Regions from separate parts of the Arthrobacter paludis genome, predicted to be linked through region 1. Evidence: riboswitches for the same ligand, from Rfam matches in the RefSeq annotation. Region 1 holds a riboswitch; the other holds the start of a gene.

Evidence for each region. A riboswitch is a leader RNA that binds a small molecule or an ion and turns the genes downstream of it on or off. The one in region 1 is predicted to bind thiamine pyrophosphate.
Region 2: it holds a riboswitch for thiamine pyrophosphate, as region 1 does, so the genes downstream of both, AC1Q5D_RS06055 (3-oxoacyl-ACP reductase) here and thiO (glycine oxidase ThiO) in region 1, are expected to answer to the same signal.

What each region holds. Positions count from the first base shown of each region.
Region 1 covers NZ_JBXAEW010000002.1:57,955-64,878, reverse strand. The annotation lists gene AC1Q5D_RS01835 (4a-hydroxytetrahydrobiopterin dehydratase) at 43-378, opposite strand; gene AC1Q5D_RS01830 (ferritin-like fold-containing protein) at 480-1,118, opposite strand; gene AC1Q5D_RS01825 (ribonuclease catalytic domain-containing protein) at 1,166-2,680, shown strand; gene AC1Q5D_RS01820 (thiazole synthase) at 2,677-3,468, opposite strand; gene thiS (sulfur carrier protein ThiS) at 3,461-3,721, opposite strand; gene thiO (glycine oxidase ThiO) at 3,718-4,824, opposite strand; TPP riboswitch at 4,821-4,943, opposite strand; gene AC1Q5D_RS01805 (DEAD/DEAH box helicase) at 5,203-6,864, shown strand.
Region 2 covers NZ_JBXAEW010000005.1:147,228-154,151, reverse strand. The annotation lists gene AC1Q5D_RS06080 (amidohydrolase) at 1-794, shown strand, start outside; gene AC1Q5D_RS06075 (hypothetical protein) at 882-1,457, opposite strand; gene AC1Q5D_RS06070 (alpha/beta fold hydrolase) at 1,606-2,379, opposite strand; gene AC1Q5D_RS06065 (hypothetical protein) at 2,525-2,794, shown strand; gene AC1Q5D_RS06060 (LLM class flavin-dependent oxidoreductase) at 2,874-4,190, opposite strand; gene AC1Q5D_RS06055 (3-oxoacyl-ACP reductase) at 4,195-4,959, opposite strand; TPP riboswitch at 5,010-5,101, opposite strand; gene AC1Q5D_RS06050 (PLP-dependent cysteine synthase family protein) at 5,167-6,291, opposite strand; gene AC1Q5D_RS06045 (MFS transporter) at 6,418-6,924, opposite strand, start outside.

The DNA of each region.
Region 1 (6,924 bases):
CCGGTGCGGGGCGCGCGACCCGGCCGCGCCGGGTCCGGGCGTTCAGCCTTGGCCGGGCGCCTTGTCCGGGGCGGGGCGGCCCCCGGACTCCGCGGCCAGGCGCGCGGCCTCGCCCGCGAGCGCGACGTCCTTGCCGGTGACCTTGCCGCCGGCGTCGTGGCTGCTGATGGCGAGCCCGATGGTGTCGTAGCGCCAGTCGGCGTCCGGGTGGTGGTTGCGCTCCTCCGCGACCTGGACCAGGGCGCCCAGGTAGGCCACGGCGTCCGGGGCGGAGCCGAACCGGTAGGCGGCCACGAGCGCGCCGCCGGAGTGGCGGAAGTCGGGCAGGTCCCGCAGGGCGGTCTCGATCTGCTCGTCGGTCAGGGGTTCGGCGGCCATGGGGTCCTCCTCGCCGGGGATGGGTGCTGTCCCGCCCATCCTGCCCGCCGCCGCGGCCGCGGGGAACCCCGGCCGTCCCCTCCGGCGCCCCGGACGGTCGGCTAGGCGGTCAGCCCGAGGTCGGCCATGCGCCGCGAGTGGGCCTCGACCAGGGCCGATCCGAGCTCGTCGTCCGGGAACCCCAGTTCCTCCCGGACCCGGCGGGCCTGCATGAGCGCCTCGGCCAGCAGCCGCCGGCCCCAGAGCGCGAGCCTGGAGGCCAGCGGCCGGTCGTCGGCGATGGCCCCGCGCAGGCGGCGAAGCACCCAGCCGGTCTGTTCCTCGGTGGACTGGACCTCCCCCGCCAGGTCCCACGCGGGCCCGTCGAGGGCGGACGCGAGCGCCAGGTAGAAGTCGCCGGAGACGGCGTCGAGCACGTAGGCCTTCATCAGGGACTCGAACCAGTCCCCGGGCCGGGTGCGCTCGTGCAGTTCGTCGATGGGCCCGCGGAACGGCTCCATGGCCGCGACCGGGTCCCCTCCCCCTGCGGCGATCCGCGCGGCGACCAGCTCGTAGTGGGCGAACTCGGCCGCGGCCAGCCGGGCCAGGGCCGTGCGGTCGGCCAGCGTCGGGGAGAACCGCGCGTCGGAGGAGAGCCGCTCGAACGCCGTGAGCTCCCGGTACGCGATCAGGCCGTAGAGGGCCGTTTCGAAGCGGGCGCGGTCGGCGCCGTCCGGGGCTGGGGCACTCGGGGCGTTCATGCGCCCACACTATCGCGGAGCGGCCGCCGGACCCGTAGGCTCGGGCCATGGTGCACCAGCCGATGAACCTCACCGCCAGTGCCCGCCAAACGCGCCTCGAGGCCGCCCTCGCCAGCGTCACCGAGGAGTTCGGGCTGCCGGGCTCCTACCCGGCCGACGCCGAGGAGGAGGCCCGCGACGCGATCGAGGCCCTGGAGCTTCCGCGCGAGGACGCCACGGGCGTCGCCTTCGTGACGATCGACCCGCCCGGCTCCACCGACCTGGACCAGGCCGTGCACATCGAGCGCGACGGCGACGGGTACACCGTCCGCTACGCGATCGCCGACGTCCCGGCCTTCGTCCGGCCCGGCGGGGCGTTGGACGCCGAGACGCGCCGCCGCGGGCAGACCCTCTACCTGCCGCAGGGGAAGATCCCGCTGCACCCGGACTCGATCGGCTCGGACGCCGGGAGCCTGCTGCCGGGCGTCAAGCGCGGCGCCTACGTGTGGACGTTCGGCCTCGACGCGGACGGGGCGGTCCGCACCACGGGGCTGCGCCGGGCCACGGTCGCCAGCCGCGAGCGCCTCACCTACGCGCAGGCCCAGTCCGCCATCGACACGGGCACCGCCCACGAGACGCTGCACCTGCTGCGGGAGGTCGGCCTGAAGCGGATCGGGCAGGAGCAGCGCCGCGGCGGCGCCTCCCTGCGGCTGCCGGAGCAGGAGGTCGAGGTCGCCCGCAGCGGGCGCTACCGGCTGGTGGCCCGCGCCCCGCTCCCCGTCGAGGACTGGAACGCGCAGATCTCCCTGATGACGGGGATGGAGGCCGCCCGCATCATGCTCGAGGCCGGCGTGGGGATCCTGCGGACCATGCCGCCGCCCGACGCCGACGCCCTGGCCACGTTCCGCCGCCAGGCCAAGGCCCTGGGCAGCCCGTGGCCGCGCAACACGCCCTACGGGACGTTCCTGCGCTCCCTGGACGTGGCGCAGCCCCAGCAGATGGCGCTGATGCACGCGGCCACCTCCCTGTTCCGCGGCGCCGGGTACACCGCGTTCGACGGCGACGCCCCCGCCGAGACGCTCCAGGCCGCGATCGGCGCCCCGTACGCACACGCCACGGCCCCGCTGCGCCGGCTCGTGGACCGCTTCGTGCTGCTGGTGTGCGAGCACGCGGCGAACGGCCGTCCGGTCCCCGACGGCGTGCGGGCCGCCCTGCCCGGGCTGCCGGGCCTGATGCAGTCCTCCAACGCGGTCGCGTCCCGCGTGGAGAACGCGGTGTTCGACGCCGTCGAGACCGCCCTGCTGGCCGACCGGGTCGGCGAGGTGTTCGACGCCGTGACCGTCGCGGGCCCGGCGCCCGGGCAGGCGGAGCGCGCCCGCGGGGAGGGCCGGGGTCCGTTCGGGACGCTCCAGCTGAAGATCCCGGCGATCTCGGCGCGCTACGAGGGCGGGACTCCGGCCGGCATGGCCGTGCGGGCCGAGCTGGTCGAGGCCGACATCGACCGCCGCCACCTGCTGTTCCGGATCGTCGAGGAGCGCGGCGAGCAGAACGGCGCCAACGGCAACGGCGCCAACGGGGACTAGAGCTCCGCCCGTCCCTCGAGGGGCGAGGAGGCCCGCGCCAGCGGCCGCTTCGGGATCCGCCCGGCGAGGCGCGCGAGCCGTCCGCCCTCCACGGCGTGCCGGAACGCGCGGGCCATCGTCGCCGGGTCCTGCGCCCGGGTCACCGCCGTCGCCAGCAGCACGGCGTCGCAGCCGAGCTCCATGGCCAGGGCGGCGTCGGACGCCGTCCCGATGCCGGCGTCCAGGACCACGGGCACGGACGCGCGGGAGGCGATCAGTTCGATGTTGTGGGGGTTGAGGATCCCCAGCCCCGTCCCGATGGGGGCGCCCAGCGGCATCACGGCCGCGCAGCCCGCGTCCTCGAGGCGGGCCGCGGTCACCGGGTCGTCGTTCGTGTAGGCGAAGACGGCGAACCCCGAGGCCGCGAGCCGCTCGGCGGCGTCCAGCAGCTCGACGGGGTCCGGCAGCAGCGTCTCGTCGTCGGCCACCACCTCCAGCTTCACCCAGTGGGTGCCGAGCGCCTCGCGCGCCAGCTCGGCCGTGAGCACCGCCTCGGCGGCCGTGTGGCAGCCCGCCGTGTTGGGCAGCACGCGGATGCCGAGGCGGGTCAGCAGCGCGAACAGGTCCTCGCCCTGGCCGGGCACGTGCCGGCGCATGGCGACCGTGGTCAGCTCCGTCCCGGAGGCGACCAGCGCGTCCTCGAGCACCGCCGGGCTGGACGCCCCGCCGGTGCCGGTGATCAGCCGGGAGGCCAGGGCGACCCCGTCGACGACCAGCGGGTCGGCCAGCACGGCCGTCGCCTCAGCCACCCTGCACCGCCGTGAGCAGTTCGACCGCGTCGCCGGCGGACAGCGGCGTCGCCGCCCACCGGGAGCGGGCGACGACGGCCCCGTTGAGGGCGACGGCCACGCCCAGCGGGCCGCCGGCGGTCGGGGTGCCGTCCGCGGCCAGGGCCCGGCCGGTGCGCGCGGCGACGAGCTCGAGGACGGTCGCGGGCGCCGCGTCCAGGCGTTCGCCGTTGACGGTCAGGGCGCCCGCGGGCGCGGTGGTCGTTTCGGTCACGAGAATCTCCAGGGGTCGAATGCGGTCAGGTCGGTGGCCGGGGCGGTGCCCGCGGCGAGGTCGGCGGCGGCAGCGGCGGCCGCGGCGCTGAGCAGCACGCCGTGGCGGTGGAAGCCCAGGGCCGCGCTCACGCCCGGGCCGAGGGGCCCGAGCAGGGGCAGGTTGTCCGGCGTGCCGGGGCGGGCCCGGGCCAGCGACTCGACGAGGTCGTACTCGCCCAGGGCCGGCAGGACGCGGATCCCGTCGCGCAGCAGGCGGTGGGTGCCGCCGGCCGAGACGGCATCGCGGCCGTCCTCGCGCTCGGTCGCGCCGAGGACCACCTCCCCGTCGGCGCGCGGGACGATGTACAGGCCGCGCCCGTCGACGAGGGCGCGGACCGTCCGCCCGCCCGGGGCCGGCGTCCCCGCCGGCACGGCCAGGCGCAGGATGTCCCCGTGGATCGGCCGCACGGGCAGCACGGGCGCCCCGTCCAGCCCGGCCAGCCGCGGCCGCCCGAGCCCCGACGCCAGCACGACGTGGTCGCCGGCCAGGGAGCCGCCGTCGTACTCCACGACGGGGGCGGTGCCGGCGGCGACGCGCGTCGCGGAGGCGGCCACGAACTCCGCGCCGGCGGCGCGCAGCGCCTCCTGCAGCGCCGCGGCGGCCCGGCGGGGGTCGGCCGCCGTGTCGGCGGGCGCCCCGAACGCGCCGGCGATGCGGGGGCTCAGCAGCGGCTCGGCACGCCGCGCCTCGCGCGTCGTGAGCTCCTCCACGTCCAGGCCGGCGGCCCGTTGGGCGGCGGCCAGGTCCGCGAGCGCGGCGCGGTCCCCCGCCTCCGCGGCGACGGCGAGCGTTCCGGCGCCGCGGTGGCCCAGGTCGCGCCCCGTGGCCGCGGCCAGGTCCGCGGCCCAGCGCGGCCAACGGCGCGCGGCGTCGAGCGAGAGCGGCAGCAGGCCCCGCTCCTGGTAGTGGAACTCGGTCACGGCCGCGAGCATCCCCGCCGCGGCGCGGGTCGCTCCGGTGGCGGGAGCCGGGTCGAGGACGACGACGGCGGCGCCGCGGCGCGACAGCTCCCAGGCGATGGACAGGCCGACGATCCCGGCCCCGACGACGATGCAGCGCACTGAGCTTCTCCCTTCCCTCCGCCGGCATGACCCGGATCAGGTTCAACGGTCGGCACCCGCGCCGGAGGTCTCCGGCAGTGCCCTCTCAGCCCGTGTCGCGGGCTCCCGTGGTTCACCCAGTGTAGCCATGCGGCGGCGTGCGCGCCGTCACAGGCGCGCAACACGGTAGACTGGAAGCGTCAACCTGGATGCCCGGTCGTACCGACACACAGTTTTCCGGCAGGATGCCCCAGCGAACCTGCCCCTGGGCGCGCACGACGCGCGCCGGCAAGCCCACGATCGGCTTCCGCTGGAAGCGCCGCGTCCGCGGCGGTCTCCGTCCCCGCGCGGGACGTCGAGCACGCCCGTTCCCGGCGCCCGATATGAAAAGGCACGCCTTTGAGCCCCGAAACCCATCTCCATGCCGACACCGGCACCGAGGAAATCACCGTCGACGAGACCCTCAGCACCGACGAGACCCCGCACGAGCTGCCCGAGCAGTCGTTCGCCGACTTCGGCGTCCGCCAGGACATCGTGGACTCCCTCGCCGCGGCCGGCATCACCCACCCCTTCCCGATCCAGGCGATGACCCTCCCGGTGGCCCTGGGCGGGCACGACATCATCGGCCAGGCCAAGACCGGAACGGGCAAGACGTTCGGCTTCGGCATCCCGGCCCTGCAGCGCGTCGTCGGCCCCGGCGACGAGGGCTACGACCAGCTCCCGGCGCCCGGCGCCCCGCAGGCGCTCATCGTGGCCCCGACCCGCGAGCTGGCCGTGCAGGTCGCCGCGGACCTGGAAAAGGCCGGCAAGCAGCGCAACGCCCGCATCGCCACGATCTACGGCGGCCGTGCGTACGAGCCGCAGATCGAGCAGCTGGCCGCCGGCGTCGAGGTGGTCGTGGGCACGCCCGGGCGCCTGATCGACCTGCACCGCCAGCGGCACCTGAACCTGAAGAACGTGCGCATCGTCGTCCTGGACGAGGCCGACGAAATGCTGGACCTGGGCTTCCTGCCCGACGTCGAGCGCCTGCTCGCCGCGGTCCCGGCCATCCGCCAGACCATGCTGTTCTCCGCGACGATGCCCGGCCCGGTCGTCTCCATGGCCCGCCGCTACATGTCCCAACCCACGCACATCCGCGCCGCGGACCCCGAGGACGAGGGCATCACCAAGAAGGACATCCGCCAGGTCGTCTACCGCGCCCACCACCTGGACAAGGACGAGGTCGTCGCCCGCATCCTGCAGGCCGAGGGCCGCGGCCGCACCATCGTGTTCACGAAGACCAAGCGCTCGGCCGCGAAGCTGTCCGAGGAGCTCATGGACCGCGGGTTCGCGGCCGGCGCCATCCACGGCGACCTCGGCCAGGGCGCCCGCGAGCAGGCGCTGCGCGCGTTCCGCAACGGCAAGGTCGACGTGCTGGTGGCCACGGACGTCGCCGCGCGCGGCATCGACGTCGACGACGTCACCCACGTGATCAACCTGCAGTGCCCCGAGGACGAGAAGACCTACCTGCACCGCGTGGGCCGCACCGGCCGCGCCGGCAACAAGGGCACGGCCGTCACGTTCGTCGACTGGGAGGATGTCCCGCGCTGGGGCCTGATCAACAAGGCCCTGGGCCTGGACCAGGCCGAGCCGCGCGAGACGTACTCCTCCTCCGAGCACCTGTACGCCGACCTGGACATCCCCGCCGGGACCAAGGGGCGGCTCCCCCGCCACAAGCGCGTTCTCGAGGGCCTGGCCGGCGAGGAGCTCGAGGACCTCGGCGAGACGGGCGCGAAGCCGCGCGGGGGCGGGCGCCCCGGCGGCGGCCGCGGACGCGACGGCGAGCGGCGCGGACGCGACGGCGAGCGCCGCGGACGCGACGGCGAGCGCCGCGGGCGCGACGGCGCGGGACGCGCGGGCCACGGCAAGGGCCGCTCCGACCGGCCCACGAAGGAGGCCACGGGCGAGGACCGCTCGCAGCCCCCGGCCGAGGATGCGGGGGCCCGGAAGCCGCGCCGCCGCCGCACGCGCACGCGCCGGCGCGACGGCGAGGTCGTGCAGCGGCCCGAGCAGCAGGACTAGTGGAACCCGCGGACCTCGGGGGCCCCGGCCGGACGGCCGGGGCCCCCTCCGGCGTCGGGG
Region 2 (6,924 bases), on a different contig from region 1:
GGCGGGGCGGGCGCGACTGGAGGGTCGACGGCGTGAAGTTCATGATCGACGGGACGATCGACGGCGGCACCGCCTGGCTCCAGGCACCCGACACCCACGGGGAGTCGGTGGCGCCGTTCTGGCCGGACCCGGAGGAGTACGCGTGGGCCGTGGAGCACCTCGCCGACGCCGGGGTCCCGACCGTCACCCACGCCATCGGGGACGCCGGCGTCGAGTTCGCGCTACAGACCCTGTCCGGCGTGCGCCGGACGGCGGCCCCGCACCGGATCGAGCACATCGAGACGATCCCGGACGACCTGGTGCCGCTCTTCGCCCGCCACCGCGTCACCGCGAGCATGCAGCCCACCCACTGCACGCACTACACGGCGGCGGACCAGAGCGACAACTGGTCCGAGCGGCTGGGTCCCGAGCGCGCGAACCGGGCCTTCCGGACCCGGGACCTCCGCGACGCGGGGGCCGTCCTGGCGTTGGGCTCCGACTGGCCGGTCGCCCCCTACGACCCGCGGGCCGTCCTGGCCGACGCCCAGCTGCGCCGTCCCGCCGGCCGGGCCGACTCCGAGCCGATCCTGCCGAAGCAGTCGCTCACGGCGCGGATGGCGCTCGAGGGCTACACGACCATGGCCGCCGCCGCGGCGGGGGACCCGGCGGCGGGACGCATCGCCGTCGGACAGCGGGCGGACTTCACCGCGTTCGCCGTCGACCCGCTGGCCGCGCCGCCGGACGAGCTAGCGGACGCCCCGATCGCGCTCACGGTCCTGGGCGGGCGGATCACGCACCGGGCTCAGGAGGTCTAGCGGGCGCGGCGCCGGGCCGGAGGCTCCGGCGGCAAGCCGCGGGTCCGGCACCGTCTGGGTCGATGCCGGGCCCGCGGGGTCTAGGACCTATTCGGCGACGTTGATGAAGCCCACGATGATGGCGGTCCACCACGCGGCCTGCGAGATCGTCGCGCACAGGACCATGTGGACGCGCTGTCCGATCGGCAGGGACATGAACGTCGTGCGCGAGGGCATGCGGACGAGCCGCCGCATCAGGGGGATCAGCAGGATCCCATTGACGGTCAACACCAGGACGGCGATGAGCTTGGCGACCGTCAGCGTCGAGGCGAGGTCGGGCTCGAGGAACACGCCGGTCGCGAGCATGACGACGACGCCGCCCCAGATCAGCGGACTGGCGGCGGCGTCGAGCCGGATGGTCTCGAACAGCTCGCGCCGTCCGAACAGCCACAGCATGCCGTGCCAGTCGACCATGACTACCGCGCCGAAGGACCCGACGAGGGCCAGGACATGGATCACCAGCGCGATCAGGTGGGTGCTGTCGTCCGTTTGGACGAAGGAGGACAGGTAGACCGTCAGGGCCCAGAGGGCGATGGCCACGACGGCGAGCACGCCCACGAACTGCCGTGTCTGGCGTTCCGTGTGGCGGCGGAGGGAGAACTCTGCGGCCGTGGAGCGGGCCATGGCGCACCTTCTTCAATTGTGGCCGCTTCCCCAAGGCGGCATGCGGGTGTGGTACCGCTGGAACGCACGACACCCGTCCGTGGTTCACGCGAAACGCCCCCCAAAATTGGGGGGGCGGCCGGGGCGCCCCCCGAAGGCGGACGGTCGCTCAGCCGGCGCGCAGGAAGTCCAGGGCGACGTCGGTGGCCTCCGGGCACTCCTCGAAGTAGGCATGCCGCGCGCCCTCGAACCGGTGGATCCGCGCAGCGGGAATCCGGTCGGCGAGGAGGCCGGCGTTGGCCGGCGGGATCATGGCGTCGTCCGTGCCCTGGAGGACCAGGGTCGGGGCGCGCAGCGCGCCGAGCAGGTCGGAGGTGTCGTGTTGCCGGCTGGCCTTTCGGTGCCCGACGCGGGCCCTCGGGGCGGCGGGGGCGGCGACGACGGCGGGGTTGGGTTCGTGGTCCGCGAGCCAGGCGGGCGTGTACATCAACTCGAGCAGGGCGCGCCGGCCCGCCTGGCCGGGCTTCCCGAACGCGACGGCCGTGGCCCGGTCCATGGTGACCGCGGCGGCGCCGCCGGGGGAGGTGCAGCCGAGGACCAGGCGGTCCACGCGGTCCGGGTGGTCGAGCGCGACCCACTGGGCGACCTTGCCGCCCATCGAGATCCCGTAGACGTGGAACCGGTCGATGCCGGCCGCGTCCAGGGCGGCGACGGCGTCGGCGGCGAAGCGGCGGGTCGAGTACCCGGCGTGGTCGGCCGGCGCGCTGCCGCCGGTGCCGAGGTAGTCCGGCCGGACGACGGTGTGGTGCCGGGCAAGATCGGGCAGCACGCGGTCCCACCAGTGCCGGTCCGTCCCCTGGCCCGGCAGGAGCAGGAGCGCCGGTCCGGAACCGTCGACGGCGAACGCGATCCGCGAGCCGTCCGCGGCGGTCGTGGCGGGCATGTGGTCCTCCTTCGGGATCGCAGCCAGACTAGCGCCCGCGGTCCGCGCGGCGGTTCCACTGGCGGCGCGGGCATGATGGGATGTTCCCGAGACCGGTCCACGATTCAGCGGCACCGGCCGTCCGGCACCAAGGAAGGCGACGCCCATGACGTACAACGACCCGACCCCCGGCAATTCCGCCCGGAGGGCGGCCGAGGCGGCCCGCGTGCGGGCCAACGCGGCCAGGGCCAGGGCGAACTCCGCCCGGGACCGCGCCATGGGCTACGCAAGGAGCCCCGAGGCCAAGGCGACGGCCAAGCGCGCCGTCGACGCCGCCGGCCGGCTCGTGAAGCTGGCCAACAGCCCGGCCGCCCGCGACCTGTACCGGCAGGCCGGGGACATCATCAAGGACGTCCGCAAGCCGAAGGCCCGCTAGCAAGGGGAGGCGCGCCCCGCCGTCATCGCCCGGACAACGACTGCGGGGCGCGCCAGTCTGCAAAGCCCCTCGGGAAACGCTACACGCCGGCGCGCGCGGCGTGCGGAACCGGCAGCCCGAGGGAGTCCCGCAGCGTCGCACCCGGGTACTCCGTCCTGAACAGTCCGCGCCGTTGCAGCTCGGGGACGACGAGGTCCACGAAGTCCTCGAGCGAGGCCGGATACGCCGGGCACATCAGGTTGAAGCCGTCGCACGCGCCGGACTCGAACCACGCCTGGATCTCGTCGGCGACGGACTCGGGCGTCCCGACCATGGTCGCGTGCCCGCCACCGGCGGCGAGGTAGCCGAGCAGCTCGCGCAGCGTCGGCCGCCGGGTGGCGATGATCCGCTGGACGGTGGCGTACCGGCCCTGCGGCCCGGCGAACTCCCCGATCGGCGGCAGGTCCTCCACTGGCGCGTCGAGGTCGTGCCCCGTGTAGTCCTGCCCGGTGAACACGCCCAGCTGCGCGAGGGCCTGCTCAGTGACCAGGTAGGCATCCAGCGCGGCCTTCTTCGCGAGGGCCTCCTCGTGGGTCGCCCCGACATACGTGACGAGCCCGGGCAGGACGGCGACGCCGTCGGCCTCCCGCCCGGCGGCGTCGACGCGCCGCCGCAGGTCGGTCGCGTACTCCAGGGCCGCCTCGCGGTCCCACGCCACCGAGTACACGGCCTCGGCGTGGCGGGCCGCCAGGTCCCGGCCCGCCTCCGACGCCCCGGCCTGGAACAGGACGGGCCGGCCCTGCGGGCAGCGCGGGACCGTCAGCGGCCCCTCGACGCGGAAGTGCTCCCCGGCGTGGCCGACCGGGTGGATCCGCTCCGCGTCCAGGTACCGGGCGCCGGAGCGGTCGACGGCGAGGCCGCCCTCCTCCCAGGAGTCCCAGAGCGCGGTGAGCGCCCCGATGAACTCCGCGGCCCGCGCGTACCGCTCGGCGTGGGCGGGCAGGGCCTCCATCCCGTGGTTGCGGGCCTCGGCGTCGAACATCGAGGTGACGATGTTCGCCCCGGCCCGGCCGCCGCTGATGTGGTCCAGGGACGCGAGCATCCGGGCGGCGTGGAACGGCGTGTAGAAGCTGGCCGAGACCGTGGTGACCAGCCCGATCCGCTCCGTGGCGCGGGCCATCGCGGACAGGGCCGTGATCGGCTCGAGGAACCACGTGGTCCCGGCCGAGTACTGGGGATTCACGGCGTGCCCGTCGGCGAAGAACACGGCGTCGAGGCAGCCGCGTTCGGCGGTGCGGGCCAGCTCCTCGAAGTAGGCGATGTCGCCGAGGCGGTCCGCGGAGGAGGCGGGGTGGCGCCACGCGGCCGAGTGGTGGCCGGCCCCGTACAGGAAGGCGTTGAGGTGCAGCGTGCGCATGGGGCTAGTCCATGACGAGGCCGCCGTCGACCACCAGGTTCTGCCCGGTGACCGCGCGCGACCAGTCCGACGCGAAGAACAGGACGGCGGACGCGAACTCGGCCGGCGTCGTCACCCTCCGCAGGGGGGTGGAGCCGGCGATCAGGTCGAACACCTCGTCGGGCGTCGCCGCGGAGGCGTCCGTGGTGCGCAGCAGGCCCCCGGAGACCATGTTGACGCGGATGTTCTCCGGGCCGAGGTCCGCGGCGAACGTGCGGGTCAGGGACAGCAGGGCGGCCTTCGCCGCGGTGTAGTCGTGGTAGGGGACCACCGGGTTCTGGAAGAGGTTGGTGCCGATGTTCACGACGCTGCCGCCGGCGGCCGCGCGCAGGCCGGGCAGCGCGGCCTGGATCGTGTTCACCGCCCCGCCGAGGATGCCCTCCAGCTGCGCGGCGAACTCGGGGTAGCCGATCCCGTCCGCCTTGGGGCGGGCGTCCCCGTTGAACGTGAAGTCCGGCAGGGCGTTGTTCACGACCGTCGTGACGGGGGAGTTGAAGTGCTCCTCCGCGGCGCGGAAGAGGGCGTCGACCTGTTCGCGGTCGGTGACGTCGGCCTCGAGCGCGACGGCGCGGTCCGCGCCGAGGCCCGCCGCCAGCGCCCGTGCGGCCTCCCCGCTGCGCCGGTAGTTGACGACGACGCGGGCGCCCTCGTGGGCGAACGCCTGGGCGATCTCCCGCCCGAGCCCGCGGCCGGCCCCGGTGACCAGAACGGTCTGCTTCTGCAGTGACATCTTCGTGCCTTCCCTTCGTAGGGAAGGGTGCGTGGCGGGGCGGACGCGAGTCCGCGCCGGCTCGGCATCCCTTCGCTCGCATGATCGAGATCAGGTTCGACGGGTCTTGTCTCAGCCGTTGCCGGCACCCCGTGTCGAGTCCTGCCGGTTACCGTAGCAGACGTGGCGCGCGTCCCAGCGGCAGGGTCCGGGTGGACGACGGCGGCGTCAGTCCAGCAGGCCGGTCTCCAGGAACGCGTCCAGCCGCCGGCCGAACGGAGCGACGTCGATGCCCTCGCCGGCCAGCCACTCCGCCGAGTAGTACTTGTCGACGTAGCGCTCGCCGGGGTCGCAGATCAGGGCGACGACGCTGCCCCGCCGGCCCGCGGCGACCATCTCGGAGACGATCCGCAGCGCGGCCCAGAGGCCGGTGCCGGTGGAGGCGCCGGTGCGGCGGCCCAGGAGCCGCTCGAGGAACAGGACCGACGCGACCGAGGCCGCGTCCGGCACGCGCATCATCCGGTCGATGCCGGTGCCGATGAAGCTGGCCTCGACGCGCTGTCGGCCGATGCCCTCGATCCGCGAGCCCGCGGGCGTGGTCGCCGTGGGGTCGCCGTCGCGCCAGCCATGGAAAAACGCGGAGTTCTCGGGGTCGGCAACGCAGATCCCCGTGGCGCGGCCGGTGTAGCGGACGTAGCGGGAGAGCGTCGCCGAGGTGCCGCCGGTTCCCGCGGTGGCCACGATCCACTCCGGCTCGGGGTGCTCCTCGAGGGCCAGCTGCTCGAAGATCGACTCGGCGATGTTGTTGTTCCCGCGCCAGTCCGTGGCCCGCTCCGCGTACGTGAACTGGTCCATGTAGTGCCCGCCCGTTTCCCGCGCCAGGCCGATCGCGGCGTCGTAGACCTCGTCGGCGTTGTCGACGAAGTGGCAGGTCCCGCCGTGGAAGTGGATCAGGTCGACCTTCTGGGCGCTGGTCGAGCGCGCCATGACGGCGACGAACGGCACCCCGATCAGCCGCGAGAAGTAGGCCTCGGACACCGCGGTGGAGCCGCTGGAGGCCTCGATGACGGGCCGGCCGGGGCGGATCCACCCGTTGCACAGCGCATGCAGGAACAGGGACCGGGCGAGCCGGTGCTTCAGGGAGCCCGTGGGGTGCGTCGACTCGTCCTTGAGGTACAGGCCGACGCCCCAGGCCTCCGGCAGCGGCACGCGCAGCAGGTGCGTGTCCGCCGACCGGTTCGCCTCGGCCCGCACCTTCTGGACCGCCTCGGCGAGCCACCGCCGGTACTCCGGGTCGTACCGGTCGAGGTCCTCCTCGGGGGCGACGGCGGGGCCGGGGTGCGCGGCGGTCATGCGGTTCCTTTCGGAGTGGGACTCGTGGGTCCCACGAGTCTTGCATGACGGCAGACGCCGGGACACCAGCTAGAACGGACGGCGGGGACCAGGAATCCGGGTTCCCCGCCGTCCGCTGGTCCGCCGTCAGACCAGTGCGGTGTCCCTGACCTCCTGCCGCTCGAGGTTGTGTGCTGCCTCGCGGCGTCCCCAGCCGCCGGGCAGCATCGCCACAGATACGACGGAGACCAGTCCGACCAGCAGAAGGTAGACGACCACGGCGTCGGAGGTGCCGAACGCCGCGAACAGCGCCGTCGCGATGGTGGGGGCGAAGGCGGGCCCGGCGATCTGCGAGATCGTGTACCCGACGGAGGCGCCGGTGTAGCGGACCTCGCGGCTGAAGACCATCGAGAACAGCGACCCGGTGACGCCGGCCGCCGGCGGCATGGCCAGACCGAACAGCAGCACTACCGCAGCGATGAAGCCGGCCACGGTTCCCGTGTTGATGAGCGCGAACGCGGGCCAGATGCTCAGGAGCATCGCGACGGCGCCCGTGAAGTACATCGTCTTTCGTCCCCAGATGTCGGAGAGTGCGCCGAACACCGGGTAGAGGACCGTGGCGATCACGGCGGCGATGAATACACCCAACAGGGT